Regions from separate parts of the Pseudonocardia sp. Ae717_Ps2 genome, predicted to be linked through region 2. Evidence: riboswitches for the same ligand, from Rfam matches in the RefSeq annotation. Region 2 holds a riboswitch; the other holds the start of a gene.
What was found. Region 2 has a riboswitch for thiamine pyrophosphate ahead of Ae717Ps2_RS09435 (ABC transporter substrate-binding protein). Riboswitches for the same ligand answer to the same signal wherever they lie in the genome.

Region 1: another riboswitch for thiamine pyrophosphate. It lies ahead of thiO (glycine oxidase ThiO); the one in region 2 lies ahead of Ae717Ps2_RS09435 (ABC transporter substrate-binding protein).

Annotation. Positions count from the first base shown of each region.
Region 1 is NZ_MCIS01000001.1:5,381,991-5,396,858, forward strand. It holds gene Ae717Ps2_RS24690 (DUF222 domain-containing protein) at 97-849, shown strand; gene Ae717Ps2_RS39325 (HNH endonuclease signature motif containing protein) at 846-1,781, shown strand; gene Ae717Ps2_RS24700 (hypothetical protein) at 2,229-2,852, shown strand; gene Ae717Ps2_RS24705 (gamma carbonic anhydrase family protein) at 3,047-3,568, shown strand; gene Ae717Ps2_RS24710 (thiazole synthase) at 3,605-4,375, opposite strand; gene thiS (sulfur carrier protein ThiS) at 4,378-4,578, opposite strand; gene thiO (glycine oxidase ThiO) at 4,578-5,750, opposite strand; TPP riboswitch at 5,747-5,856, opposite strand; gene thiE (thiamine phosphate synthase) at 5,896-6,588, shown strand; gene Ae717Ps2_RS38450 (hypothetical protein) at 6,642-7,676, opposite strand; gene Ae717Ps2_RS24735 (DUF3159 domain-containing protein) at 8,120-8,788, opposite strand; gene Ae717Ps2_RS24740 (SGNH/GDSL hydrolase family protein) at 8,944-9,744, shown strand; gene thpD (ectoine hydroxylase) at 9,809-10,732, opposite strand; gene Ae717Ps2_RS24750 (ectoine synthase) at 10,859-11,254, opposite strand; gene ectB (diaminobutyrate--2-oxoglutarate transaminase) at 11,262-12,515, opposite strand; gene ectA (diaminobutyrate acetyltransferase) at 12,512-13,114, opposite strand; gene Ae717Ps2_RS24765 (hypothetical protein) at 13,479-13,748, shown strand; gene Ae717Ps2_RS24770 (SDR family oxidoreductase) at 13,864-14,604, opposite strand; gene tatA (Sec-independent protein translocase subunit TatA) at 14,625-14,868, opposite strand, start outside.
Region 2 is NZ_MCIS01000001.1:1,962,620-1,977,487, forward strand. It holds gene Ae717Ps2_RS09420 (choline dehydrogenase) at 1-409, opposite strand, end outside; gene Ae717Ps2_RS09425 (hypothetical protein) at 527-955, shown strand; gene Ae717Ps2_RS09430 (hypothetical protein) at 965-1,687, opposite strand; TPP riboswitch at 1,924-2,013, shown strand; gene Ae717Ps2_RS09435 (ABC transporter substrate-binding protein) at 2,021-3,046, shown strand; gene Ae717Ps2_RS09440 (ABC transporter permease) at 3,043-3,810, shown strand; gene Ae717Ps2_RS09445 (ABC transporter ATP-binding protein) at 3,807-4,535, shown strand; gene Ae717Ps2_RS09450 (sugar ABC transporter substrate-binding protein) at 4,739-5,887, shown strand; gene Ae717Ps2_RS09455 (ATP-binding cassette domain-containing protein) at 5,962-6,735, shown strand; gene Ae717Ps2_RS09460 (sugar ABC transporter permease) at 6,735-8,237, shown strand; gene Ae717Ps2_RS09465 (ROK family protein) at 8,239-9,411, shown strand; gene Ae717Ps2_RS09470 (haloacid dehalogenase type II) at 9,455-10,117, opposite strand; gene Ae717Ps2_RS09475 (cobalt-precorrin-6A reductase) at 10,136-10,891, shown strand; gene Ae717Ps2_RS09480 (SDR family NAD(P)-dependent oxidoreductase) at 10,892-11,632, opposite strand; gene Ae717Ps2_RS09485 (TetR family transcriptional regulator) at 11,715-12,344, shown strand; gene Ae717Ps2_RS09490 (alcohol dehydrogenase catalytic domain-containing protein) at 12,474-13,490, opposite strand; gene Ae717Ps2_RS09495 (HAD-IA family hydrolase) at 13,547-14,176, shown strand; gene Ae717Ps2_RS09500 (GNAT family N-acetyltransferase) at 14,157-14,612, opposite strand; gene Ae717Ps2_RS09505 (precorrin-2 C(20)-methyltransferase) at 14,671-14,868, opposite strand, start outside.

The sequences.
Region 1 (14,868 bases), 3.4 Mb from region 2:
CGCGATCGTCCCAGGCCCCGTCCTCCGCCGGGCTCGAAACTGTCGGACCCACCCGGCACACTCGTCTCGAACACACGTTCGACGAAGGAGAGTGTCGTGCCCCTGCCCGCCTCGACGACCACGACCACGCCGGCCGGTGAGCTGAGCCTGCCGGACCTCGAGTCCGAGCTCCTCGGTCTCGCCGGCCACATCGCCGCCGCCGAGTGCCGCTTCCTGCGACTGCTCGCCGAGTTCGACGACCGCGGCGGCTGGTGCGGGGTCGGCGTCCGGTCCTGCGCCCACTGGCTGACCTGGCGGGCAGGGATGAGCCTGCGCACCGCGACCGAGCACCTGCGCGTCGCGCACGCGCTGACCCGGCTGCCCCGGATCACCGAGGCGTTCGCGGCCGGCCGGATCTCCTACTCCAAGGTCCGGGCCGTCACCCGCCTCGTCGGCGCGGAGGACGCGGTCCTCGACCGCGTCACCGCCCCGTCCCCGATGGGTCCCGCCACAGAGCCGCTCCGGGACCCCGGCAGCGACCCCGACGCCGACGCCGACCCGGGAGTGCATGCCGGCTCCGGCGTGCCGGACGCCGAGAGGGCGGAGGAGACCACCACGCCGCCCGCCGACAGCGGCGACACGGTTACGCACGACGACACGGCGAGCGAAGCGGCGGTCGTCGTTGTCGCTCCGGAGCCGCAGGGTGACGCCGGGGCTGTCGCCCTTCTCGGTGCCGCGGCCGGGCCCGACGCCGAGCAGGTGCTCCTGGACCTCGCCCTGGGCGGGACCGCGAGCCATGTCGAGACCGTCGTCCGCGCGGTGCGTCGACGCTGCGCGCCGCCGAGCGACGTCGCCGCCCGGCGCGGGTGAGCTGGCACCACGACGTCGACGGATCCCTGGTCGTACGAGCCCGGCTCACTCCCGAGAACGGCGCCCTCCTGATCGCCGCGATCGAGGCCGGGGTCGCCGCAGCGCTCCCGACTCCCGCCGGCCCGACCGACAGCGACAGCGACGATCCGGCCGCACGCGAGGGGCGGCGGGCGGGATGGGGCGGGGTCGATCCCCACGAACAGGCCCGCCGCACGGAAGAGCAGGCACCGGGCGCGGTCGTCGACTCGCTGGCGGCCCGGCGGGCCGACGCTCTGGTGGACCTGGTCGTCCGCGGGCCCGGCGCGGCCGGCGCCGCGGTGGTGGAGCGGGGCTCGGCGCGGGTGACGGTCGTCGTCGACGCAGGGACCGGCACCGCACGCCTCGCCGGTGGGCCTGAGATCGCCGCGAGCACCGCCGAGCGCCTTGCCTGCGACGCCCGGGCCCAGGTGCTGCTGAGCGATCGCACCGGGAACCGGATGTACCTCGGTCGGAGCAGGCGGCTGGCGAGCCCGGCACAGATCGCCGCCCTGACCGCCGACGGTGGCGGCTCCTGCCGGTTCCCGGGGTGCCACCACACCCGTCACCTCCATGCTCACCACGTCCGTCACTGGCTGCGGGGCGGGCCGACGGACGTCGACAACCTGGTCCTGCTCTGCTCGTTCCACCACCGTCTCGTGCACGACGACGGGTACCTGGTCCTGCGCCCGCCCGGTGAGGGCTGGTTGTTCCACCGGCCCGACGGCAGCCCTGTCGAGGCGACGGGCAGACCGCTGGACGGCAGCGCCGAGTCCCTCGTCGAACGGAACACGCGGGCCCGACTGCGGATCGATCGCAGCACCCTCACCCCTGACTGGTACGGCGATCGCCTCGACCCCGAGCCGATCCTCGACGCCCTGCTCCCGCCCGGCACGACGGCCACCGCCGTGGCCTGAACCCGCAGGCACTCCGCCGGACAACCGGAGAGGAATACAGACACAGGTACGGCCGGGGAGCCGACCCGGACCGCGGCGCACCGAGCCTGCGGGAGCCCGGTGCAGACACCGGCGCGCGAGGGCGCGGAAGCCGCATGTGCGAGGGGCTGGACGGCGGCCGCACAAAGTTGTCGCCGGACCGCGTTCCGCGGAACGCGGCGCCGGAAGCCACGCCCGGTCGAGGAGCGCGGTGACGATCTCGCCGAGGCCGTGGTTCCACTCGGGGGTCACGGTCGCGGTCGGGGGCGTCGGGGCTCCGGGCGTGCAGCGGGGCACGTCGTCCCAGGAGGCGCGGCCGAGGGCGAGCGAGCGGTCCACCGGCCCGGCGGCGCACGGGCAGGCCGCGACGACGACCGGTTTCCGGCCTCGGGGGACAGGGCCGGCGGGCAGGACCGGTAGACAGGACCGATGCGCTGGTACGCCGAACGCCCCGACCGGATCGCCCGACAGGTCGTCGCCGACCTCGTCGCCGTGCTGTGGACGGTCCTCGCCGTCACCGCCGGCGTGGCCGTGCACGACGGGTTGTCCGCGCTGCGTGGGCCCGGTGACTCGCTGGTCGTCGCGGGCGGTCGGGTCTCCGACGCCTTCACCGGGGTCGCCGGAGCGGTCGGTGCGGTCCCGTTCATCGGGTCCGACCTGGCCCGCGCGCTGGATCCGGCCGCGGGGGCGGGCACAGAGCTCGTCGCCGCGGGGCGGCAGTTCGGGGGCGCCGTCGACGCTCTCGCGACCGGGGCGCTGGTCGTCGTCCCGCTGGTGATGCTGCTGCCGGTGCTGCTCGGCTGGCTCCCGCTGCGACTGCGCTACGCCCGGCGGGCCGGCGCCGCCGTCGCCGCGCGCGCCGCCGCCCCGGATCTACTGGCCCTGCGGGCGCTGTCGCGGGTGCCGGTGTCGCGGCTGGTCCGGGTCGCGCCGGACCCGGCGGCTGCGTGGCGGTCCGGGGACCCCGCCGTCGTGGCGGCGTTGGCCGCGCTGGAACTGTCCGACCTCGGCCTGCACACCCGCGTCCACGACCGGCCGACGACAGGGCGATGACCGGCGGCTGAAGAAGCGGGGACAGAGCTGGCGACACGCCGGCAGATCGACGGCAGCGTGACGAGACGGCGGCGTGGCGAGACCGGCCGTGTCGAGGCGGCAGGACGGCGGGCGACACGGCAGGGCGGCGACACGGCTGCGGTGCCGGCCGCGGCGCCGGGAGAACCACGGAGCGGGGTGCGACGCTGTCGACCATGCCGCTGTTCGCCCTGGAGGGCCTCTCCCCCACCGTGCACCCGGACGCCTTCGTCGCCCCGACCGCGACGCTCGTCGGGGACGTGCGCGTCGAGGAGGGTGCCTCGATCTGGTACAACGCCGTGCTGCGCGCCGACCTGGGGCCCATCGTCGTGCGTGCCGGCGCCAACGTGCAGGACGGGTCGGTGCTCCACGGCGGCGACGACCCGGTCACCGAGATCGGCGAGGGCGCCACGATCGGGCACCTGTGCGTGGTGCACGGTGCCGTGATCGGGGCGCGGGCGGTCGTCGGGAACGGCAGCACCGTGCAGGACGGTGCCCGGATCGGCGAGGGTGCGATGGTCGCCGCCGGGTCGACGGTCACGCCGAACTCCGAGCTGCCCGCCGACCGGCTGATGCTCGGCTCCGCGGCGAAGGAGCGCGGCGAGCTGACCGAGCAGGCCCGCTGGTGGGTGCGGACCAACCCGGACTTCTACCGCGCCCTGGCCCGGCGGCACGCCGACGGCGTCACCCCCGCCTGAGCCGCCCCCGCGCGTTCCGCGGAACGCTCCGGGCCCTCAGCCCTCGACGTCGGGCGAGCTCGCCTGGGCCCGGTAGCGGCGCGGGATCCGGCCGGCGTGCCGGGCGTCCCACCCCGCCTCCACGCCCCGTCGCATCGCGCGCGCCATCCGCTCCGGGTCGGCGGCGCGGGTGACGGCGGTGGCGAGCAGGACGGCGTCGCAGCCCAGCTCCATCGCCAGCGCGGCCTCCGAGGCGGTGCCGATCCCGGCGTCGAGCACGACCGGCACGCCCGCGGCGGCCACGATCATCTCGATGTTGTGCGGGTTGCGGATGCCGAGCCCGGTGCCGATCGGGGAGCCGAGCGGCATCACCGCGGCGCACCCGACCTGCTCCAGGCGACGGGCGAGGATCGGGTCGTCGTTGGTGTAGGGCAGCACGGTGAAGCCGTCGTCGACGAGCTGCTCGGCGGCGTCGAGGAGCTCGACCGGGTCGGGCAGCAGGGTCGTGTCGTCCGCGACGACCTCCAGCTTCACCAGGTCGGTCTCCAGCGCCTCGCGGGCCATCCGCGCCGTGAGCACCGCCTCGGCCGCGGTGCGGCAGCCCGCGGTGTTCGGCAGCACCGCGATCCCGAGGCGGCGCAGCAGGTCCAGCAGCCCGGTCCCGCCCGCGACGTCGACCCGGCGCAGCGCCACCGTGGTCAGCTCGGTGCCGGACGCGACCAGCGCCCGCTCCAGGATCTCCAGGTTCGCCGCCCCGCCGGTGCCCATCACCAGCCGCGAGTCGAAGAGGTGGTCGCCGAAGGCGAGCTTGTCGGTCTGCACAGCCATGCTCATCCTCCTTGCACCGCGGTCAGGACCTCCACGCGCGCGCCGACGCCGGGACGGTGCCCGGCCCACGACGTGCGCGGCACGACCTCCCCGTCGACGGCGACGGCGATCCCCCGCTCCGGCAGCCCGGCCTCGGCCAGGATCCGGGCGAGGTCGGCGTCGGCGTCGACCTCGCGGTGCTCGCCGTTCAGCACGATCAACATCAGTGGTTCCCCTCCTCGCGCGCCCCGGCGGCGGCCGGGACGAACCGTCGCGGGTCCGCGGCGCGGACCGCTTCGGGCACGTCGTCGCCGCGCAGCAGCGCCGCCACGGCCACCGCGGTCACCGGCACCAGCAGCATCCCGTTGCGGCCGTGCCCGGTGGCGACGATCAGCCCGTCGGGCCCGGTCCGCCCGATCAGCGGCAGGTTGTCCCGGCTGCCGGGCCGCAGCCCGGCGGCGGTCTCGGTGAGCGCGTACTCGGCGATCCCGGGCAGGATCCGCTCGGCGTCGCGCAGCAGGTCGCGCACCCCGCCGACGGTGACGTCGGTGTCGAAGCCGTTCTCCGCCGTCGTCGCGCCGACGACGAGGTCGCCGTACCCGGGCAGCGTCCGCGGCACGGCGTAGACCGCCCGCCCGTCGACGAGCGCCCGCACCGTCCGCGACGGCGGCGGCAGCGCCCCGGCGCGCCGGGTCAGCCGCAGGATCTCGCCCTTCACCGGGCGCACCAGCCCGTCGAGCACCGGGTGCAGCGACGACGAGTGCGCCCCCGCGGCGACGACGACCGCGTCCGCCGCGACCGTGGCCCCGTCCGCGAGGCGCACGCCGGTGACGCGGGCGCCGTCGTCGAGCACGCGCGCGACCCCCCGGTCGGAGACCACGACCCCGGCCCGCTCCGCCGCGGTCGCCAGTGCGGCGAGCAACCGCCGGTTGTCCACCGAGGGGTCGTCGGGCACCGACAGGCCGCCGCGGACCTCGGGGCCCAGCGCGGGTTCGAGCCGGCGCAGCTCGCGGCCGGTCAGCCGGCGCACGTCGCGGCCGAGGGACTCCAGGTAGTCCGCGAGCGCGGTCAGCTCGGCGCGGTCGCCCGACCCGGTCGCGGCGACGACGGTGCCCTCCGGGTGCAGCCCGGCGTCGGTGCCGGCGTCGGCGGACAGGGCCGCGGCGAACTCCGGCCAGCGGGCGACCGAGTCCAGCCCGAGGGCGAGCAGGTCCTCCTCACCGGGCCAGGCCTCGGTGACCGGGGCGAGCATCCCGCCGGCCACCCAGGACGCGCCGCGACCGGGGGCCGGGTCGAACACGGTCACCGACCAGCCGTCGCGGGCCGCCGCGCGGGCGAGGGACAGGCCGACCGCGCCCGCCCCCGCGACGACCAGCCGTCCGGCACTCGCGCTCATCGGATCCACCTCACTCCCTGCGCCGGCATGACCCGGATCAGGTTCGACGGTCGGGACCGCGTCGCGGGTCCCCTCTCAGCCCGCTGCCCGGGCTCCCGTGGTTCGTCGTCGTCCGGGGCACAGGCTACGCCGTAGCCTGCGAGCCGTGTCCGACACTGATACCCGCCCCGGCACCCGCGACACCCGTCGCGCCCGGCTCGACGCCCTCACCGACGCCCGCCTCTACCTGTGCACCGACGCCCGCACTGCGCGTGGTGACCTGGCGGAGTTCGCCGACGCCGCGCTCGCCGGCGGGGTCGACATCGTCCAGCTGCGGGACAAGGGCGGGCCCGACGGACCGCTGGAGGCACGCGCCGAGCTCGCCGCCCTGGAGGTGCTCGCCGACGCCTGCCGCCGGCACGGCGCGCTGCTCGCGGTGAACGACCGCGCCGACGTCGCGCTCGCCGCGGGCGCCGACGTGCTCCACCTCGGCCAGGACGACCTGCCGGTACCGTGGGCACGCCGGGTCGTCGGCGACGACGTGCTCGTCGGCCGGTCCTCGCACAGCCCCGAGGAGACCCTGACCGCCGCCGACGAGGACGGCGTGGACTACTTCTGCGTCGGTCCCTGCTGGCCCACCCCGACCAAGCCGGGACGCCCGGCGCCCGGCCTGGACCTGGTCCGCACGGTCGCCGGGCGCGCCCCGGCGCGGCCGTGGTTCGCGATCGGGGGCATCGACGGCGACCGACTGGACGAGGTCCTCGACGCCGGCGCCGACCGGATCGTCGTGGTCCGGGCGATCACCGAGGCCGAGGACCCGCGTGCGGCCGCGGCGGCGCTGCGGGCCCGGCTGGTCTGAGGCCCGACCGCGTCGATCCCGCGACGCCGGCTGACGGCGCCGCGGGACGCCGGTCAGTTCTGCGTGCCCGAGCCCTGGTCGCCCGAGTTCTGGCCGCCGGAGTTCTGGCCGCCGGAGTTCTGGCCGCCGGAATCCTGCCCGGAGCCCGGCTGCTGGGTCGGCAGGACCCGGTTCAGCCCGTCCTGCAGCGGGTTCGACGAGCCCGAGCCGTCCTGACCGGAGTCCCGGTCGCGGGTGCTGGTCGTCGACTCCGACGTGCTGGTCCCCGACTCCTCGGTGGAGGTCGAGCTCGACGACGACGTCGACGAGTCGCCCCCGGAGCCCTCGCCCCGGTCGTTCTCCTGCTGGGCCGGAGGCGCACCGCCGCGGACGACGTTGCTCACCGAGGTGCCGGAGGAGCCGGACAGCGACGAGCCCTTCACGAACTCGATGCCGGAGATCAGGAACATCGACACGGCGAAGGTGACGACGCCGAGCACCGCGGACACGACGACCGTCTTGCGGGTGACCCGCACCCGGCGGAACCGGCCGTGGCCCGTTCCGGCGGCGCGGGTGGTGCCGCCGGGCGTCTGCCACGGGTCCAGGAGCACCGTCTCCTCGCCGGTGGGCCCGGCGATGCTGCGGCCGGCGCCGTCCTGCGCGGCGGCCGCGGTGCCCTCGGCGACGCCCTTGCCCCGCCGGGTCGCCTTCTCCTTCAGCTCGAGGGCCTTGTCCTTGCTGACCTCAAGCGAGCGCGTGAACAGCGTGGTGGCCAGCGTCGAGATGATCGAGCCGAGCGCCGCGCCGATCACCGTGCCGACCGCGCCGAGGAACGAGCCGAGCACTGCCGTGACGATCGCAGCCCCGGCGCCGGCCGCGATCTTCGTCGGGCTGAGGTCGGCCTTGAGCCCGCTCGCCTTCGTGGTGTCCGACGAAGCGTCCCCGGAGCCGTCACCGGACCCGCCGGAGCCCCCGGACCCACCGGGACCGTTCGGTCCGCCCCCGACCGGCCCCACCGGACCGCCGGGACCGGCCGCGCGGGTCGTGTCCGACGCGGGCGGCAGCACCCGGGTGCGCGGACGCCCGCCGGGCGGCGTCCCGACAGGCACGCCCGGCCCTGGCACGACCGGGCTCACCGGACGGGCGCCGGGCGGGGTCTGCGTGGTCCGGCCGCGGGTGATGTCCGACGGCGGCTGCGGGCCCCGTCCACCGTGCGTACGGGACGGGTGCGCCGTGCGCTGCCGGGGCAGCCGCGGGGCGTCGGGAGAGGCCACCGGACGACCGGTGCCGGGTCGGGGAGCGGACGACTGGGCGGGGGGACGGGCCGGGCCGGGGACGCCACGGGGGGGCGTCGCCGGAGCCGGGCTCCGGGGGGGGCGCTGGTGTGGCATGGCTCCTTGCAGTGATCGTCGGTGCAGGCGGATCGCCGCCGGGGGAACGTCCGGGGACGCAGCGACTGCGCCGGACGATCACCCGATGTGGTGACCTTCACACGATCGCGCAAAGATCACGGGAAGATCACGATTCTACCGTCACCGGTTGTCGGACAGCGTCACCGGGGGTGACGAATGCCCGGGTGATCGGCCGGCAGCGCCGTACGCAGCAACGGCCACGACACGAGCACGCTCAGCCCGACCAGCAGCGGGCTCAGCACCGTCCGCGCGACGCCCAGCAGCACCACCTGGTCGGCCGCCCACAACGGGAGGAACACCGACAGCCGCACGACGTACTGCGCTACCCACGCCCAGGACGCCCGCTGGTACCCGCGCAGCAGGTCCGGGTCGCGCCGCCACCGGGTCCGCTGCCCCAGCAGTCCGCCGACCACCACCCCCAGCAGCGGCCAGCGCACCACGATCGAGATCGCCCAGGCCAGGGCGCTGCCGACGTTGGACACGATCTGGACCAGGAAGAAGTCCGACGCGCGCCCGGTGATCAGCGCGATCGCGGCCGCGACGACGACCCCGGCCAGCCCGAACAGCACCGCGCGCGGCCGCCGCCCCCGGTACAGCCGCCATGCGGCCACCCCGGCCCCGGCGACGATCGCCGCGCCGGCGCCCCAGTTGATCGGGAACAGCGACCCCGCGGCGTTCGCCGCCACCCAGGCGAGCACGAACGCGACGACCGGGACCGAGGCGTCGACGGCACCGGCCCGGCCGCCGAGCAGCTCGGCCAGCCGCGGGTCCTCCCGGGGCGCGGTGCGGGAAGCGGGATCGGGTGTCACCTGACTAAGGGTGCCCTATCTCGGGCCGCAGGTCGACGGATCCGATTGGCGTACGGGCCCGGAGAGGGTGATCATCGCTGTAACGCCGCACGTCGTTGCGGTGAACAACAGATGGGCACGGATCAGGATCACGGAACCGGGAGGGGGCGGTGTCGATGGCCACGCAGCGACACGATCAGGGGCGCGCACGGCACCGGAGCTTCGTCGCGATCGGGGACAGCTTCACCGAGGGCCTCGACGACCTGACCCCGGACGGCAGGGCACGCGGCTGGGCCGACCGCGTCGCCGAGATCCTCGCCGAGCGCCGCCCCGGCTTCGGCTACGCCAACCTGGCGGTGCGCGGGAAGGTGCTGGACCAGATCGTCGACGAGCAGATCCCGGTCGCCGAGGCGATGCGCCCCGACCTGATCACCTTCTGCGCCGGCGGCAACGACATCATCGGCTGGAGCTGCGACGTCGACGACCTCGCCGCCCGCTTCGACGCCGCGCTCGGCAGGCTGGTCGCCACCGGGGCCGAGGTGCTCATCTTCACCGGCTTCGACCTACGCCGGATGCACCCGCTCATCCGCAGGCTGCGGGGCCGGATCGCCTGCTACAACGAGGACATGCGGGCCGCCGCCGAGCGGCACGGCTGCCGCGTCGTCGACCTGTGGGCCATGGACTGCCTCGCCGACCCGCGGGCCTGGGGCCCGGACCGGCTGCACCTGGTGCCGCACGCGCACGAGCGGGTCGCCTGGCGGGTGCTGGAGACGCTCGGCGAGGACGCGCCGGACTGGCGCGGCCCGTGGCCGGAGCCGGCCGTCGAGCCCGCGCCGTGGACCGCCCGGCAGGCCGAGGACCTGCGGTGGGTCACCCAGCACGTGATGCCGTTCCTGCGCCGGCGCCTGCGCGGCACCAGCACCTGGGACGACTACCACGCCAAGCGTCCTCAGCTGGCTCCGCTGCAGGACGCCTGAGCCGTACGTCGTCGTCCCGCGGTGCTCCCGCGGGACGACGACGTCGCGGTGCGCGGTGGGCCGCTCAGCGGACCGGGGTGTGGTCCCGGGCCGCGATGTAGGACGGCCGCGGCCGCGGTGCCGAGAACGGCGCGACGCACGCGTTCTCGACGCTGTTGAACACCAGGAAGATGTTCGACCGCGGGTACGGCGTGATGTTGTCGCCGGAGCCGTGCATGCAGTTGGAGTCGAAGAACGTCGCCCCGCCCGCGTCGCCGGTCATCATCGTGATGCCGTGCCGCTCGGCGAGCTTGGCGATCGACCGTGCGTCGGGCGTGCCGATCTTCTGCTCCTTCAGCGACGTCCGGTAGTAGTCCTCCGGCGTCTCGCCCACGCAGGACACGAAGGTCCGGTGCGATCCGGGCATGATCATGAGGCAGCCGTTGAACGGGTGATTGTCGGTCAGCGAGATCGAGCAGCTGACCGCACGCGGGCCCGGCATGCCGTCCTCGGCGTGCCAGGTCTCGAAGTCCGAGTGCCAGTAGAACCCACCGCCGCCGAAGCCGGGCTTGTAGTTGATCCGGCTCTGGTGGACGTAGACGTCGGAGCCGAGGATCTGGCGGGCCCGCGAGAGCACCCGCTCGTCGCGCACCAGCCGGCCGATCGCCTCCGAGATCCGGTGGACCTCGAAGATCGAGCGGACCTCGTCGGAGGACTTCTCGACGATGCAGCGCTCGTCGGCGCGCACCTGTGGGTCGGCGGCGAGCCGGTCCAGCTCGGCCTGGTACTCCGCGACCTCCTCGGCCGTCAGCAGGCCCGGCACCTGCACGAAACCGTCGCGCTCGTGCGCCTCCAGCTCCTGGGCGCCGAACATGCCCGCGCTCGCCCGGTCGCTCCAGACGGTGGGCTCGGCGCGGTCGATGAAGACCGGTGTGTTCGAGACGCGCGTCGGGTAGCGGTCACCCGCGGCGCGCACGAGACGCGGTTCGTTGCCGACCAGTGCGGTCATGGACCCTCCTGTGAGTCGCTGTCGGTTCGGTTCCCTTCGAACGGGTGTCGTATGAACGACCGCGAGGGGCGTTCCCGCTGTAACACAGCGGAAACACCCCTCGCGGTGTGATCTCGGAACGGAGGTTCAGTCCTCCGTGACCAGCGGGTACACGCCGTTCTCGTCGTGCACCTCCCGGCCGGTGACCGGCGGGTTGAAGACGCACACGCACTTGATGGTGGTCTTCGGACGGAGCTGGTGCTTCTCGTGGCCGCTCAGCACGTAGATCGAGCCCGGCTTGAGCTGGTACGTGACGTCGTTGTCCTTGTCGTACAGCTCGCCCTCGCCCTCGGTGATGAAGACGGCCTCGATGTGGTTCGCGTACCAGAAGTCGTTGATCGTCCCGGCCTGCAGGGTGGTCTCGTGGACCGAGAAACCGACCTTGTCGTTGGCCAGCACGATCCGCTTGCTGCGCCACTGGCCGTTCTCGGACTCGACGTCCCGATCGGTTCCGGTGATCTCGTCGATGGTGCGGACGATCATGTGGGTATCAGCTCCCGATGACGGTGCGGACGGACTCGCCGATGATCGCAAGACCCTCGTCGAGCTCGTCGTCGGTGGTCGTGAGCGGCGCCAGCAGCTTGAGGACCTCGTCGTTCGGACCGGCGGTCTCCAGCAGCAGGCGGTGCTCGAAGGCCTTCGAGGCCACCTTCTCGGCGAGCCCCTCCCCCTCGAACTGGATGCCCCGCGCCATCCCACGGCCCTTGGTGAACATCTCGGTGCCCTGGTTGTCACCGATGATCTTGTTGAAGGCCTCCTCGACCTTCTCGCCCTTGCGCAGCGTCTCCTTCTCCAGCGTGTCGTCGGTCCACCAGTTGCGCAGCGTGTGCGTGGCGGTGACGAACGCGGGGTTGTTGCCGCGGAAGGTGCCGTTGTGCTCGCCGGGGCCCCACTGGTCGTACTCCGGCTTGATCAGCACGAGTGCCATCGGCAGGCCGTAGCCGGAGATGGACTTGGAGATCGTGACGATGTCGGGCTGGATGCCGGCGATCTCGAACGAGAAGAACGGACCGGTCCGGCCGCAGCCCATCTGCACGTCGTCGACGATCATCAGGATGCCCTTGCGGGTGCACAGGTCGCGCAGCCCCTGCAGCCACTCGATACGGGCCGGGTTGAGCCCGCCCTCGCCCTGCACGGTCTCGACGATGACCGCGGCCGGCTCGTTGAGGCTGGATCCCGTGTCGTCGAGGACCTTCTCGAACCACAGGAAGTCGGGCATCTTGCCGTCGAAGTAGTTGTCGAACGGCATCGGCGTCGAGTGGACCAGCGGGATGCCCGCGCCACCGCGCTTCATCGAGTTGCCGGTCACCGACAGCGCGCCCAGCGTCATGCCGTGGAACGCGTTGGTGAAGTTGATCAGTGCCTCGCGACCGCTGATCTTGCGGGCGAGCTTCAGCGCGGACTCGACGGCGTTGGCGCCGGTCGGGCCGGGGAACTGCACCTTGTACTGCAGGTTCCGCGGCTTGAGGATGATCTCCTCGAAGGTGGTGAGGAACTCGCCCTTGGCCGAGGTGTACATGTCCAGGCCGTGGGTGATGCCGTCGCGCGTCAGGTACTCGATGAGCGGCTTCTTCAGCACCTCGGGGTTGTGCCCGTAGTTCAGCGCGCCCGCGCCGCCGAAGAAGTCGAGGTAGGAGTTGCCGTCGACGTCGGTCAGACGGCTCCCCTTCGCCGTGTCGAAGACGACGGGCCAGTTGCGGCAGTAGCTGCGGACCTGGGACTCGAGATCCTCGAAAACGGTCATGTGTTCTCACCCTTGTCTGCTGCGATCGGGCCGATGAGATAGAGGTTCTCCGGCTCGTGGGAGTCACCGAGCAGATCGGGACCGAACAGGTCCTCCCGCTCGATGGTGGTGTCGTGGCGCTCGGCGAACTTGGTGAACAGCCGGATCGACGAGGCGTTGTCCGGCGTGATGGTGGTCTCCATCCGCTCGGTGCCGCCCACGGCGACCGCCTGCTCCCAGACGGCGTCCAGCATCCGACCGGCGAGGCCCGCCCCGCGTGCCACCGGGTCGACGCACACCTGCCAGATGAACAGGGCGCCGTTCTCCGGGCGCAGGTAGCCGGTCACGTATCCGACGGCACGGCCGTCGTCGCGCCGGGCGATGACCGAGGTGCGCGCGAAGTCGCGACACCACAGGATGTAGGCGTAGCGGGAGTTCACGTCCAGCGTCCGCGACTCCACCGCCAGCCGCCACATGTCCACCCCGTCCGCCGGGACCGGGGAGCCGATCTCGTACGTATGGTCACCGTCGGCGTCGGCCGCCGGGCCGGATGCGCCGGTCGCGGCGTCTCCGTCCGGAACCGTGGACGCCCGAGGAGGAGCCTGTTCGGGAGCGGTCATGACTGGCGAGGTTAGTGCCGTCGGGCGCTCGATGCAGCCGCTGACGACGGGCGGCGACCCCCGGAGCCGTGATCCACGTGATTGGTGCCACAATGGGCGCTGACGCCGCGACACCCGGTGTCCGCCCTGGAAGACACCGTGATCACCGGTCCGTCCGATCGGTTTCGGGACCCGGCCCGGGGCGGCCGGAGGTCTCGGACGTGGCGCTCACCACGCTGCGCCACCACCCGGCCGCGCGTTCGGCCAATCGTGCGGATGCACTTGCATCTGCACCGCTGTGGGGTGACGATGGCTACTCCGTCGAACCGTGCCCGGAGGAGCTGTCGTGTCAGTGACACCCGCCAGTACGCGCCCCGTGGCCGTGGTGACCGCACCGGACGAGAGGCAGACCGTCACGGTCACCTGCGCCCGGGACAGCCGCAGCCACGTCGTGGCGCAGGCGGTCCTGGCCGACTCGCTCGCCGCCGGGACCGGCCACTGCACCGCGCTCTGCGGGCACGTGGTGCTGCCGGCGTCGCTGGCCTCACCGCCCGGGGACGGATGCCTGCTGTGCGCCGAGACCTCCGGGGCCGGGCGTCGTGCCCGCCGCCGCGGACGGATCGGCTTCGGGCGCTCGGCCCGCGCCGCCTCCTGAGCGCCGCCGCCGACCGCCGTCCACAGCCGGTCCGTTCCCCTACCGCCGGCCGGGCCCCGACCCGCGCCGGTGGACCCGCCGACGCCGGGCCGACGCGGGGTTCCCGGCCCGCCGGTCAGCGCCCGCCGGACACGTCCAGCACCGCGCCGGTGACGTAGCTGGCCTCGTCGGACAGGAGCCAGGCGATCGCCGTCGCCACCTCGTCGGGGTGACCGGCCCGGCCCATCGGGATCGACGGCGCCATGCGCTCGATCCGCCCCGGCTCGCCGGCCCTGGCGTGGAAGTCGGTGTCGAGCAGGCCCGGCCGGACGGCCGCCACCCGGATCCCGTCCGCGGCGACCTCCTTCGCGAGCCCGACGACGAGCGCCTCGACCCCGGCCTTCGCGGCCGCGTAGTCGTTCCACTCGCCGGGCGAGCCGAGCACCGCCGCGCGGGAGGTGACGTGCACGAGCACCCCGCCGGCCCCGCCGTAGCGGGTGGACATGCGGTGCACCGCCTCGCGCGAGCAGAGCAGTGCCGCGCGCAGGTTCAGCGCGACGACCTCGTCGATCCGGGCGTCGCTCATGTCCTCCAGGCGCTGCCGCGAGGGGGCACCGCCGGCGTTCGCGACCACCCCGGTCAGCGGCGACGGCAGGGCCGCCGCCGCGTCGAACAGCTGCTCGACGCCCTCGGTGCGGGTGACGTCCGCGGCGACCGCGGCAGCGTTCACCCCGGCCGCCCGGCACTCCGCGACGACGGCCGCGGCGTCCTCCGGCGAGGCCCGGTGCCCGACCAGGACGTCCTGGCCGCGTGCGGCCAGCAGCCGGGCGGTGGCCGCGCCGACCCCCCGGCTGGCCCCCGTCACGAGCACCGTCATGCGTCGTCCGTCCTGCGGCGTCAGGCCCGGTGGGTCTCGGGGCCGGGCTCGGGACGGGCGGTGGCCTCCGCCGCCCCCGGCTGCCGGTTGCCGGGGTCACGGACCTCGGTGTCGGCCCGGGTCGCGCCGCCGGGGCCGATCTCCCCCGGGCGCTCGTCGTCGTCGCGCAGGCCGCGCATCTCGCTCTTCAGGATCCGGCTGGACCGACCGACCGACCGCGCCATCTCCGGGAGCTTCTTCGCGCCGAACAGCAGGACCAGCACG
Region 2 (14,868 bases):
CGTGCTCGGAGGTCCGACGCTCCAGGCGGCGGAAGTAGGGCAGCAGGTGGGCCGAGCTCCACTGCTCGCAGCCGGGCAGGCGGGACCAGCGGTCGTAGTCGCCCGGGTGGGCCCGCTGGTAGACCATCCCGTTGATGCTGCTGCTGCCGCCCAGGACCTTCCCGCGCGGGACGGCGATCCGCCGCCCGGCCAGACCCGACTCGGGCTCGGTGACGTAGCACCAGTCGTAGCGCGGGTTGCCCCACGCCTTGGACAGCGCGGCGGGCATCCGGATGATCGGGTCCCAGCGGTGGTCGGGGCGGCCCGCCTCGAGCATCAGCACCCGGCGTGTGGGATCCTCCGTGAGCCGCGAGGCCAGCACCGCCCCCGCGGATCCTCCGCCGACGATGACGACGTCGTACCGGCCCATTCGCGTCCTCCACACGTACTGTCGGGATTGCCCTGTTCGAGGGAGCAACCCCCCTTGCGTGGATCACGGTACGCCGCGGCCACCGCCCGTCGTCGCCGCCCCCGTACGCTCGACGGCGTGACGACGACCGAGCGTGGTGCGGACGACGGAGCGGACCTCCGCGACCGGCCCGCGGACGACGCCGACACCGCGCTGGCCGCCCTCGCGGCCCAGCTGGACGCGTCGGTCGCCGCGCTGTCCTCGGCCCGCCGACGGGTGGCCGAGCTGCAGGAACTGCGGGCACAGGGGCTGAGCTGGCGGGAGATCGTCCCGCGCGAGGCACGGCCGCTGATCGTCGAGACCCTCACCCGCACCCTCGACGGCCTGGGCGCCGTGGGTGGCCGGTTCCGCCGTGAGGAGGCCGTCGCGCTGCACGGCGAGGGCGAGTCGATCGCCGGGATCGGCAGGCTGTTCGGGGTCAGCCGCCAGCGCGCGTCGGCCTACCTGCAGGAGCACCAGCAGCTCCTCGAACGGGGCGCGTCCCGCGAGGACCGGCCGGAGACCTGACCCCGGGGATCAGGTCTGGTCGCGCCGGCGGTGCCGGGCCTGCCGCTGGGCGGGCACCCGCGGCGCCACCGGTGCCGCGGGGGAGCGGCGGGCCGCCGGGATCAGCGCGGTGCGGTCGACCGCGTCGGACTGCTCGGGCACCGCGGAGGCCGCGGTGCGCAGCTGCAGCCGGGCCAGCTCGCGGACGTCGGTGAGCCGGGCCGCGAGTGCGGTGACCACCGGCGCCAGCGCGACGACCAGCCGCTCGCCCAGCGGGTCGTCGGGCCCGCCCCGGGCGAACAGCTGCAGGGCGCCCGCGGTGCGCCCGGCGACCGGGACCGGCACGGACAGCGAGCGGACCAGGCCGCAGTCGGCCGCGGCCGCGGCCAGCTCGGGCGGCCCGGTCCGGGTCAGGTCCGGGGTGGTCAGCGTGCGGTCGCCGCGCTCGGCGGCGGGGCCCGGCCCGGCGTCGGCCCGGCGCTGCAGCTCCCCGAGGCGCAGGGCGGCGGTGTCGGACCCGAAGACCCGCCGAGCCTCGGGGTCGCGGGGGTCGGCGGGCTCGCGCAGCAGCAGCGCCGCACCTCCGACCCGGGCGGCGGGCACCAGTGCGACGCAGATCCCGGACAGCATCGCGGCGACGTCCGCGTGCGCGACGGAGACGGAACCGGCCTGCAACGCGACCCGCACCAGGGCGGGTGCCGGGTCGGGCGTCGGCCGCCCGGTCGTGCCGGAGGTCCAGAGCGAGGCCGCCATCTCGTCCCTTCCGCGTCAGCTCCCGCGAGCGAGGTCCGTGACACAGCGTCGCGGGTGTGGTGGGTGAGGATAACGATCGTGGTCACCGCCGCGGACGGCGGCTCGCCCGGCGCGTCCGACCGATCACCGCAGGTGACCGAAGTCGCGGCTCCGGTGACGGGGGGTGTCCGAACGGTGCGGTGCGACCGACGTCGCCCCGGCGGGACCGGGTGGGCCGCGTAAGGTCTCCGGACGTACCGCGGGAGCCCGCGCACCGAGGCTGAGAGGGCGGCAGGACCGGCCGCCGACCGTTCGAACCTGATCCGGGTCACACCGGCGTAGGGAGGCCGCCCCGTGCTGTCACGTGCTCTCCGTCCACTGGCCGTCGTGCTGGCGCTCGCGCTCGCCCTGTCCGGCTGCGCCGCGGGCGACGGCTCCGGGGCCGCGGCCGGGGGTGGGCCGATCCGCGTCGCGCTGGACTGGACGCCGAACACCAACCACATCGGGTTGTTCGCAGCCCAGCAGGCGGGCTACTTCCGCGACGCCGGTCTCGACGTCGAGTTCCTGCCCTACAACCAGACCTCGCCGGACACCCTGGTCGGCTCCGGCGCCGCGGACTTCGGCGTCGGCTTCCAGGACTCGTTCACCTTCTCCAAGGCCGCGGGTGCCGACATCACCTCGGTCATGGCGATCCTGCAGCACTGGGCCACCGAGATCGCCGTGCGCGCCGACCGGTCCGACCTCACGCGGCCGCGCGACCTCGACGGGAAGGTCTACGCCGGGTTCGGCGGGCCCGGCGAGAACCAGAAGATGCAGGCCGTGATCCGGGCCGACGGCGGGCGCGGCGACTTCCGCACCGAGGTGCTGTCCACCGCCGCCTACGAGGCGCTCTACTCGGGGCAGGCCGACTTCACCGAGCCGTTCGTCAACGTCGAGGGGATCGAGGCACAGCTGCGGGGCGAGCCGATCCGTACCTTCCGCTACACCGACTACGGCTTCCCGGACTCCTACAACGTGCTGCTGCTGGGCAACTCGACCTGGCTGCGGGACAACCCGGACACCGCCCGGAGGTTCGTGCAGGCCGTCCAGAAGGGCTACGCGCTGGCCGCGCAGGACCCGGCGACGGCGGCGCGGATGCTGAAGGAGGCCAACCCCGGCGCGTTCACCTCCGACGAGCTGGTCGACCGGGGCGCGCAGATGCTCAGTGAGCGCTTCCTGCGCGACGCGCAGGGCCGTGTGGGGTTCCAGACCCCGCAGCAGTGGGCCGGCTTCTCCGGGTTCCTCTACGACACCGGCACCGTCGCGGGGCCGGACGGGGCCCCGGTGCGGCAGAAGCCGGACTTCTCGACCTGGTTCACCAACGACTACCTGGCACCGTGACCCGTCGGCTGTGGCCGGCCGCCGCGCTGGTCACCGCGCTGCTGCTCACCTGGCAGGTCGCGGTCACCGTCGCCGGCACCCGGCCCCAGGTGCTGCCCTCGCCGCTGCGGGTGGTCGAGCAGGGCTGGGCGTTCCGGGCCGAGCTCTGGGCGAACACCCTCCCGACGGTCCAGGTGACGCTGATCGGGTTCACCGTCTCGATGGCGCTGGCCTGGGCCGCGGCGGTCGCGGTGGACTTCTCGCCCTGGCTGCGGCGGGCGCTGACCCCCCTCCTGGTGGCCTCGCAGACACTGCCGGTGGTCGCGATCGCGCCGCTGCTCATCATCTGGTTCGGTTTCGGCCTGCTGCCGAAGGTGCTGGTCATCGCCCTGGTGACGTTCTTCCCGGTGACGGTCGGGCTGATCGAGGGCTTCGCCGCGACCGACCGCGCCACGACCGCCCTGCTGCGGTCGATGGGTGCCTCGCGCTGGCAGCGGTTCCGCTACGTGCGGCTGCCGGGGGCGCTGCCGTCGTTCTTCACGGCGCTGCGGATCGCGATCACCTACGCGGTGACCGGGGCGATCTTCGCCGAGTACGTCGGCGCCCGGGCCGGCCTGGGGATCTTCATGCAGCTCCAGAAGAACCAGTTCCGCACCGACCTGGTGCTCGCCGCGGTCGGCGTCACCGCCGTGCTGTCGGTGACGTTGTTCGCACTGACCTTCCTGCTCCAGCGCCTGGTCACGCCCTGGTACGTGGCCGACCACGACGGAGGAGGTGCGCGGTGAAGGTCGTGGTGCGCGACCTGTCGGTGTCCTACGGCGACCTGCCGGTGCTGTCCGGGGTGCACCTGGACGTCGCGCCGGGGGAGTTCGTGTCGCTCGTCGGGCCGTCGGGATGCGGCAAGTCGACGCTGTTCGGGGCGCTGGCGGGCATCCTCGACGGGGCGACGGTGACCGGCGACATCGAGGTCGACGGCGGCCCGGTGCGCGGTGCCCCGTTCGGTCTGATGCCCCAGCAGGACCTGCTGTTCCCGTGGCGCACGGTCCTCGACAACACCGCCCTCGGGCTGGAGGTCGCCCGCGTGCCGCGCCGCGAGGCCCGCGAGCGCGCCCGCGCGCTGTTCGAGCCGTTCGGGCTGGCCGGCTTCGAGGACGCCCGCCCGGGCGAGCTCTCGGGCGGCATGCGCCAGCGCGCGGCGCTGCTGCGCACCGTCGTCGCGGGCCGGCAGGTGCTGCTGCTCGACGAGCCGTTCGGCGCGCTGGACGCGCTCACCCGGACCGCGATGCAGGACTGGCTGGAGTCGGTGCGCGCCCGCTACGGCTGGACGACGGTCCTGATCACCCACGACGTGCGGGAGGCGGCCCTGCTCTCGGACCGGGTGCTGGTGTTCTCGCCGCGCCCGGCGACGGTGGTGCGGGAGCTCGTCGTCGACTCCGGGCGCCCGCGCAGCCGTACCGACCCGGCGCTGGCCGCGGTCGAGGCGGACCTGCTGGACACCCTGCGCGGCTGAGGCAGGGCCGGCGTTCCGGCGCTCCGGATCGTGCCCGAGGGCAACAAAGTCGGCGTTCGTGACCGGATCGTGATGACGAAACGGGAACTGTCTCGATTCAGAAGGCTGTTGCGGAGCCGGTTCCGCCCAATACGTTGGCGCTCGCAACATTCACCCGTTCGTGATCATGCGAGCGGTCCACAACGTCGTGGAGGGAGACCCCGATGGGGGCACGGAACACGGGGCGCGGTCCCCGGCTGCGTCGGGCGGTCGCGGCGGCGGGCCTCGGCCTGCTGCTGGCCGTCGCGGGCTGCGGACAGAACAGCGCGGGCGGCGGCGGGGACACCGCCGGCGGTGGCTCCGGCGGGTCCGGCGGTGGGGTGAAGGTCGGGGTGATCCTCCCCGAGACCGACTCCTCGGCCCGCTGGGAGGGCTTCGACAAGCCCATGCTGGACGCGGCGCTGCGCGCCGAGGGCATGGACCCCGACATCCAGAACGCCCAGGGCGACGAGCAGAAGTTCTCCACCCTGGCCGACGGCATGATCTCCAGCGGCGTCAAGGTCATGATCATCGCCTCGATCAGCAGCGACGGCGGCACGGCCGTCGCCCAGAAGGCGAAGGCCCAGGGCATCCCGGTCATCGACTACGACCGGCTCAACCTCGGCGGCGTCAGCGACTACTACGTCTCCTTCGACAACGAGAAGGTCGGCGCCCTGCAGGGCGAGGGCCTGGTCCAGGGCATCGGCAACAAGCCGGGCGCCCAGGTCATCGAGATCGAGGGCGCGCCGACCGACAACAACGCGACCCTGTTCTACAACGGCCAGCAGAGCGTGCTGAAGCCCAAGTACGAGTCCGGGGCCCTGAAGCTGGTGCAGAGCCAGAAGATCGACAAGTGGGACAACCAGGTCGGCGGCACCACCTTCGAGCAGATCCTCACCGGCAACGGCGGCAAGGTCGACGGCGTCGTCGCCGCCAACGACGGCCTCGCCGGCGCCATCGTCACGGTGCTGGCCAAGTACGGCCTGAACGGCAAGGTCGTGGTCACCGGCCAGGACGCCACCGCCGACGGCCTCGCCGCGATCCTGCGCGGGGACCAGTACATGACGGTGTTCAAGCCGATCGAGCAGGAGGCGCAGGCCGCCGCGAAGCTCGCCGGCGCCCTGGCCAAGGGCGACACCGCGGCCGCCGACGGCGTCGCCACCCAGACGGTCAAGGACCCGAAGGGCAACCGTGATGTCAAGTCGCTGCTGCTCGAGCCGCAGCTGATCACCAAGGACTCGGTCAAGAAGGTCACCGACGCCGGCTACGTCAAGGCCTCGGAGATCTGCAACGCCGAGACCCAGGCCGCCTGCGGCCAGCTCGGCATCAAGTAGGACCCGCAGCCGGTCCGGGCCGCGGCGGTGATCCCGCCGCGGCCCGGCCGGCGCCCACGTGGAAGGTGCCCGAAGTGGCCGACCCCATCCTCTCCCTGCGCGGTGTCTCCAAGAGCTTCGGCGCCGTGCAGGTCCTGCACGACGTCGACCTGACCGTGCGCGCCGGCGAGGTCACCGCGCTCGTCGGCGACAACGGCGCGGGAAAGTCCACCCTGGTCAAGTGCGTCGCGGGGATCCACCCGATCGACTCCGGCGAGGTCCTGTTCGAGGGGGCTCCGGTGACCGTCGCCGGCCCGTCGGACGCCGCCAAGCTCGGCATCGAGGTCGTCTACCAGGACCTCGCGCTCGCCGACAACCTCGACATCGTCCAGAACATGTTCCTCGGCCGCGAGCGCGGGCGCTCCTGGATGCTCGACGAGGGCTCGATGGAGCAGGCCGCCCGCGACACCCTCGCGTCGCTCTCGGTCCGCACCGTCACCTCGGTCCGGACCCCGGTCGCGTCGCTGTCCGGCGGGCAGCGCCAGACCGTCGCGATCGCCAAGGCGGTGCTCTGGGACTCGCGTGTCGTGCTGCTCGACGAGCCGACCGCGGCGCTCGGCGTCGCCCAGACCCGCCAGGTGCTCGACCTCGTGCGACGGCTGGCCGAGCAGGGCCTCGGCGTCGTGCTCATCAGCCACAACATGGCCGACGTCTTCGAGGTGTCCGACCGGATCGCCTGCCTCTACCTCGGCCGGATGGTCGCGCAGGTCCCGACCCGCGAGGTCACCCACTCCGACGTCGTCGCGCTCATCACCGCGGGCCGCTCCGGCGAGCTCGGGCTGCCGCGGCCCGAGCAGGCGGTGTCCTGATGGCCCCCCACCCCGACCCGTCCGGCCCGGCCGGCCCGGGAGGAGACACCGTGACCGAACGGACGCCCGCGCCCGAGCAGGAGCAGAGCGCGGCCCGCCGGGCGAACCCCGCCAACCGGGCCGCCGACTTCGGCATCGACACCACCGCCCGCACCACCCGCGAGGCGATCACGGCCTACCTGCGCGGGCTGCGCGGCGGCGACCTGGGCTCGCTGCCCGCGCTGCTCGGCCTGGCCGCGCTGTTCGTGCTGTTCAGCGTGCTCGACTCGGGCGGCACGTTCCCGAGTCTGCTCAACCTCGCCAACCTGCTCCAACAGGGCGCCGGTCCGACCATCATCGCGATGGGCCTGGTGTTCGTGCTGCTCACCGGGGAGATCGACCTGGCCGCCGGCACGGCGTCCGGGCTGGCCGCGGCGCTGATGGCGCTGCACCTGATGAGCGACGGCAACGTGCTCGGCGCCACCGGCACCACCGTGTTCGTCCTGCTGGTGGCGGTCATGCTGGCCGGTGCCGTGCTCGCGGCGCTGGTCCGGGTGTGGGCCGGGTCGGTGATCAGCCTGCTCACCGCGGTCGTGCTCGTGATCGGGGTCCCGGCGAACGCGTTCACCGTGATGGGGCTCGCCGTCGGCGTCGGGGTGGTGATCGGCTGCCTCACCGGGTTCCTCGTGGCCCGGATCGGGATGCCGTCGTTCGTCGTGACGCTGGCGTTGTTCATCACGTGGCAGGGGGTGATCCTGCAGCTCATCGGCGACGGCGGCACCATCGCGCTGCGGGACCCCTTGATCAACGCGGTGGCGAACGGCAATCTCTCGGTCACGGCGTCGTGGGTGCTGTTCGTGGTCGTCGCCGGTGGCTACGCTCTGGTCCAGACGGTCCGGCTGCGGACCCGGCTGCGCAGCGGGCTGGTCGCGCCGCCGACGGGCCTGGTCGCGTTGAAGATCGGAGCGGTGGTGGTGCTCGGCGGCCTGGTGACGTTCGCGCTGGTCCAGGACCGTTCACCGGGCGTCATCGCGATCGCCGGGGTGCCCTACGTCGTCCCGATCGTGCTCGTCCTGCTGGTGCTCGGCACCTGGGTGCTCGACCGGACCCGGTTCGGCCGCCACGTCTACGCCGTCGGCGGCAACCGGGAGGCCGCGCGCCGGGCCGGCATCGACGTCGCCCGCATCCGGGCGTCGGTGTTCGTCATCTCCACCGCCTTCGCCGCGATCGGCGCGATCGTCTACTCGTCGAAGATCGGGTCGGTGAACCCGGCGGCCGGTGGCGGCAACACCCTCCTGTTCGCGGTCGGCGCCGCGGTCATCGGCGGCACCTCGCTGTTCGGCGGACGCGGCCGGATCAGCAACGCCGTCATCGGCGGCACGGTGCTGGCCACGGTGCAGAACGGCCTCGGCCTGCTCAAGCAGCCCGCCGCCGTCGTGTTCGTGGTGACCGGCCTGGTGCTGCTGCTCGCGGCCGGTGTCGACGTGGCGTCACGGCGCCGGGCGGCGGCCACCGGCCGGTGACATGACCCAGCCCGGATCGGGGACCCGACCCGACGACGCGCGCCGGCACAACCGGGCCGTCCTCTTGCGTCGGCTGCACGTCGAGGGACCCTGCACCCGCGCGACGCTGGCCGGCGAGCTCGGCCTCAACCGCAGCACGATCAAGGCGGTGGTGGACGGGCTCGCCGAGGCGGGCGTCGTCACCGAGGCCGTCCCGGCCCGGCGCTCGGGGGCCGGACGGCCGTCGCTGCTGGTGCTGCCCGACCCGCAGGCGGCGGTGGTGCTCGCCGTCGACATCCGGGTCGAGCAGGTGGCGCTGGCGATGGTCGGCATCGGCGGCCAGATCCTCGGGCGGCACAGCTGGAACCTGCACCGCACCACCCGGCTGCCCGGCGAGGTGATCACCCACCTCGCCGAGTCCGCCGCCCTGCTCCGCGACGAGCTGGGCGTCGCCGAGCAGGCGGTCGGGGTGTCGGTGCCCGGCGTCGTCCGGCGCTCCGACGGCTTCGTGCACGAGGCACCCAACCTCGGCTGGCGCGACGTCGACCTGGGCACCCGGCTCGCCGCCGTCCTGGCCCGGCCGGTGCAGGTCGCCAACGACGCCGAGGCCGGAGCACTCGCCGAGCACCTGCGCGGGATCGGCCGCGACGTCGCCGACATGGTCTACCTGTCCGCCGACGTCGGCGTGGGCGGCGGTGTCGTGTCCGGCGGGACGCCGCTGCGCGGCACCGGCGGCTACGTCGGCGAGCTCGGGCACCTCATGGTCCGACCGGACGGGCGGGAGTGCTTCTGCGGCTCGCACGGCTGCTGGGAGACCGAGGTCGGCGAGCCCGCGCTGTGCCGCGCGCTGGGGCTGCCCGAGGACACCCCGCGCGGGGTGCTCGTCGCCGAGCTGCGCGACCTGGCCGCGGTACCGGGGCGGGCCGACCGGCTGCTGGCGGACTACGCCGGATGGATGACCGCCGGGCTCGTCACGGTGGTGAACATGCTGGCCCCGGAGCTCGTCGTACTGGGGGACCTGTTCGGGGCGCTGCCGCCGTCGGTCGTCGAACGGGTCGGCTCCGAGCTGCGCCGACGCAGCCTGGTCAGCCGGGCCACGGGCGGGACCCGGCTCGCGGTGTCCCCGCTCGGCCGCGACGGCGCGCTCGTCGGCGCGGCCGAGATCGCGTTCGAGCCGGTGCTGGCGGCGGTCTGACGCCGTGCCGGGGCCGGCCCGGCACCACGGCCGGCCCGCGGGCTCAGGCCAGGTGGCCGGCCAGCGCCGCCAGCGCGCCGACGGTGAAGGTCGGCGGGGTGAGGTACCCGGGCCAGGTGTCGCCGTGGCGGTCCAGCCAGGCCGTCGCCATCCCGACCCGCGCGGCGCCGTGCAGGTCCCACGGGTGCACCGCGACCATCACCGCCTCGCCCGCGTCGACCCCGCAGGCCCGCAGCGCGTACCGGTAGGACTCCGGCGCCGGCTTCCAGATCCCGGCGTCCTCGACCGACAGCACGGCGTCGAACTGCTCGCGCAGGCCGTGGTCGCCGAGCAACCGCTCGGCCACCGACGCGGCGCCGTTCGACAGCGTCACCAGCCGCAGCCCCGCGGCCCGCAGCGCCGCGACCCCGCCGTGCACGTCGTCGTGCACCGGCAGCTCCAGAAATCCGTCGACGACGTGCCGGGCGCCCCGGTCGGGGTCGGTGACCCCGTGCCGGCGCAGCAGCCCGGCCGCGGTCGCCGTCGCCAGCTCGGCGAAGGTCGTCAGCTCCCCGCCCGCGGCCTGCGCCATGCCCTCGCGCAGGGTCGCGGCGAACCACAGGGGCCCGAGCGACTCCGGTGCGCCCAGCGCGGCGAACCGGGCCCCCATGGGTGTCAGGTCCGACAGGGTCTCGTTGACGTCGAACACCACGGTCGTGATCGCCATCCCCCTACCCTGACGGGTGTGAGTGCTCCCCGCACGGTGCTGGTCCTCGGCGGTACGACCGAGGGCCGTGCCGCGGCCGCCGCGCTGGCCGTCCGCGACGACGTCCGGGTCGTGTCGTCGCTGGCCGGGGCCGTGCGCAGCCCGGCCCTGCCCGACGGCGAGGTCCGGATCGGCGGGTTCGGCGGTGCCGACGGGCTGGCCGCGCACCTGCGTACCGAGCGGGTGGCGGTGGTGCTCGACGCCACCCATCCGTTCGCGTCGACGATGACCGCGAACGCGGCCGCCGCCTGCGCGGGCACCGGGGTGCCGCTGGTCGTGCTGCGCCGGCCGGGCTGGACGCCCGGGCCGGGGGACCGGTGGCACCGGGTCCCCTCGGTCGCCGCCGCGGCGGCCGCGCTGCCCGACCTGCTCCCCGGCCCCGCCGGGCGGGTCCTGCTCACGACCGGCCGCGGGGGACTGGCGCACTTCGCCGATGTCGACGCGGCGTTCTGGATCCGGGCGGTCGACCCGCCCGACGGCCCGCTGCCCGCCCGGCACGAGCTGCTGCTCGACCGGGGCCCGTTCGCCCTCGACGACGAGCGCGCCCTGTTCGACGCCGTCGTCCCGCACGTGCTGGTCACCAAGGACTCCGGCGGCGCGGCGACCGCGCCGAAGCTCGCCGCGGCCCGGGAGCGCGGGGTGGCGGTCCTGCTCGTCGACCGGCCGCCGCTGCCCGGTGGGGTCGCGGTGGAGTCCACGGTGGAGGCGGCTCTGGCCCGGCTGCTCGGGGACTGATCACCAGGGGACCGGCTCGCCCGTCCAGTCGACGAAGGTGCCGGTCGGGCCGCCGTCGGGGGCCAGCAGGAGCCGCACCGCGCCGGCGGCGGCCTCGGCCGGGTCCCCGGCGGACGTGGCCGCGCGGGCGTTGAGGTTGGTCGCCCGCAGCCCCGGGGCCAGCGCGTTCACCGCGATCCCGGCGTCGGCGAGCGACTGGGCGTAGGACACGGTGAGCGCGTTCAGGGCCGTCTTCGACGACCGGTAGGCCGCCGCGCCCCCGCCCGAGCGGTGGTCGAACTGCCGGTTCGGGCCGGTGCTCCAGGTCAGCGACCCGGTCCCGCTGGAGACGTTGAGGATCCGTGGATGAGCCGAGCGCCGCAGCGCGGGCAGGAACGCGTTGGTCACCGTGACGACGCCGAACACGTTCACCTCGTAGACCCGGCGCAGGTCCTCTGCGGTCGACTCCGGGGCCGTCGCGAACGAGTCGCCCACCCCGGCGTTGTTCACCAGCAGGTCCACCCGTTCGACGGCGGCAGCCGCCGCCGCGACCGAGGCCGCATCGGTCACCTCCAGCGCGAGCGGCCGGGCGCCCGCACCGAGTGCGGCGACCGCGTCGGCACCGCGGGCGGCGTCGCGCGCCCCGACGTACACGGTGAGTCCCGCGGCCAGCAGCCCGCGGGCGATCTCGAACCCGATCCCGCTGTTCGCGCCGGTGACGACGGCGACGTCGCCCGCACCCGGTCCGGTCGGCTCGGTCATGACGGCCTCCATCTCGATCTCCAACTCCAACTCCAACGATGGCGTTGGAGATGAGCGTACGCCCCTCCGCTACCGTGCGGCCATGGCCTGGGACACCGAGGGGACGCGACGCAGGCTGAAGGACGCGGCCACCGCCGAGTTCGCCGAGCGCGGCCGCGAGGGCACGACGATGAGCCGCATCGCCGCCCGGGCCGGGATCAACAAGGAGCGCCTCTACAGCTACTTCGGCGACAAGCAGGCACTCTGGGACCTCGTGCTGGCCGAGCAGCTCGAGCTGCTCGCCGCCGGCGTCCGCGCGACCGGGACCGGCCTCGACGACGTCGGCGAGTTCGCCGGGGCCACGTTCGACCACCACGCCGACCACCCGGTGCTCGCCCGGCTGCTGCAGTGGGAGGGGCTGGACGCCACCGGACACGTCGCCGGGCGCCCGGGGCGCAGCCGGCACTACCGGGAGAAGGTCGAGCGGTTCGCGGCCGCGCAGCGCGCCGGGACGATCGACGACGGCCTCGACCCGGCCCATCTGGTGTTCGCGCTGATCGCGCTGGCCGCCTGGTGGCACACGGTGCCCCAGCTCGCCTCGATGGTGACCGGTGCCGAGCCCGGTGACCCGGCCGAGCGGGCCGCGCGCCGTGCCTTCGTCGTGGAGGCCGCCCGGCGCCTCGCCGCGCCGCGGCGGTCCCCGGACGAGGTGCCCGGCCCGGATCGGGGGTAGCGGCCGGCCCACCGGTCGCGCGTCGTCCGTCGGGGCATCCGGAACCCGGGGGCTGCCGGAACCCGGGGGAGGCCGGAACGTGGGCACGCCGCACCCCGGGGCGGACCGGGTCCCGGGGCAGGCCGGGGCTCAGGGCAGGCCGACGAGGATCCCGCCCGGTTCCGGGGCCGCGGCCAGCGCCCCGGCGAGCGCGTCCAGCCCGGTCCGCCGGGTGACCAGCCGGCCCGGGTCGAGGCGGCCCTCGGCGACGAGTGCCATCAGCTCCGGGTAGTCCGCGGCGGCCATGCCGTGGCTCCCGGTGACCGTCAGCTCGTGCGCGATCATCAGCGGCACCGGCACCACCGGCTCCCGGGCGAGCAGGCCGATCTGCACCAGCGTCCCCTGCCTGCGCAGCGACCGGACGCCGAGGTCCAGGGCGTCCGCCCGGCCCGCGGCCTCCACCGCGAGGCGGGCGCCGCCGTCGCCGACGGCCTCGCGGACCGCGTCCGGGCCGTGGGCGGTGTCCACCGCCGCCGCCGCGCCCAGCTCGACCGCCCGGGCCCGGGCCGCGGGCGAGGGGTCCGCGACGACCGACTCGGCGCCCAGCGCCGCCGCGATCAGCACCGCGGCCAGGCCGCCCCCGCCCGCGCCGAGCACGAGGACCCGCTCCCCGGCGACCAGCCCGCCGCGCCCGACCAGCGCCCGGTGCGCGGTGGCGACCCGGCAGCCGAGCAGCGCGGCCCCGGCGGCGTCGGCGTCGTCGGGGACCGGCACCAGGTTGTGGTCGGCATGGTGCAGCGCGACGAGCTCGGCGAAGGAGCCGTCGTGGGTGAAGCCGGGCTGCTGCTGGTGCGGGCAGACCTGTGCGCGGCCCGCCCGGCAGTCCGGGCACACACCGCAGCCGCAGACGAACGGCGCCGTGACCCGGTCACCGGCCCGGAACCGGGTGACCCCGGTGCCGGTCGCGACCACGCGCCCGACCAGCTCGTGGCCGGGGACGTGGGGGAGCGTCACGTCGCCGTCGTGCCCGGCCCAGGCGAAGCGGTCGCTGGCACACAACCCGGTCGCCTCCACCTGCACGACCACCCCGCCCGCGGGCGGCGTGGGGTCCGGCAGGTCGACGACCTCGGGTGGCGCACCGAACGCGGTGATCCGTACTGCTCGCATGGAGGGGATCCTTCCAGGCTCGATATGCTCGCCGTCCGAGGGAAAGGGGTGGTGCGGTGTACGCCGCGATCCTGTTCGACATGGACGGCACCCTGGTGGAGTCCGACGAGGCGGTCGCCCGGTCCTGGGCCGCCTGGGCCCGCGAGTACGGCGTCGCCGAGGCCGACCTGGTCCGCGTCGCGCACGGGGTGCCGAGCGACGGCACGATCCGGCTGCTGCGCCCGGACCTCACCGGTGCCGTGCTCGACGCGGCCGCGGCCCGCCAGCTCGAGCTGCAGTACGACGACCTCGACGACGTCGTCGCGCTGCCCGGCGCGCACGCGCTGCTCGCCGCCCTCGACGCGGCGCGGATCCCGTGGGCCGTCGTGACCAGCGCCGACCGGCGGCTCGCCGAGGCCCGCCTCGGCGCCGCCGGGATCGTCGCACCGGTGCTCGTCGCCCGCGACGACGTGCGGCACGGCAAGCCGGACCCGGAGGGCTACCGCGCCGCGGCGGCCGCACTCGGGGTGGACCCGGCCACCTGCCTCGTCGTCGAGGACGCACGGGCCGGGCTCGACGCGGGCCGGGCCGCCGGCGCGGCGACCGCGGCGCTGCGGGGACTCGACGGGGACCTGCGACTCTCCGGGCTGCCCGAGCTCACGGCCCTGCTGGGGCTCGCGGACGCGGTCAGACCGGGCGGCTCATGACGGTCAGCCCCGGACCGGGCACGCCGTCGGCGACGAACCCGGTCCGGAGGTAGAAGGCGATCGCGCGGGCGTTGTCCGGCTCCACCTTCAGCGACAGCGTGCGCGACCCGTTCTCGCGAGCGACGGCGGTGACCGCGTCGACCAGCGCGTCGGCCACCCCGGTACCGCGAAGGTCGGGGTGCACCCACATGCCGTACAGCAGGCCGTCGCCGTCGTCACCGGCCCGCCAGCACGCGGTGCCGACCGGGCGGTCGCCGTCGAAGGCGGCGAAGCGGACGTGCTCGGTCAGGACCACCCGCCAGGCGGCCGGTTCGAGGGCGGCCTGCTCGCGGTAGAAGTCGCTGTCCTCACCGAACCCGTCCCGCACCGACGCGAGGCGGGCCACGCGGGCCTGCTCCCAGTCGTCGGGCCCGAATCGCCACACCCGCAGTTGCACGGCGTGACGCTAGCGCGGAACCGGCATCCGTCAGGATGTCGTCAACGAGCCGATGTGATCAGTCGGTCGTCGTGCCGCCGGGGCCGTAGTGCCGGGGGGTGAACACGACGGTCGTGCCGCCGCGCTCGACCGCCCGGGTCGTCGACGAGCCGACGACCACCAGGGTCCGCATGTCCACCTGCTCCGGGTCCAGCTCGCCCAGCGTGGTGACGACGACCCGCTGCCCGGCGCCGCCGACGTCGCGGCCCAGCACCAC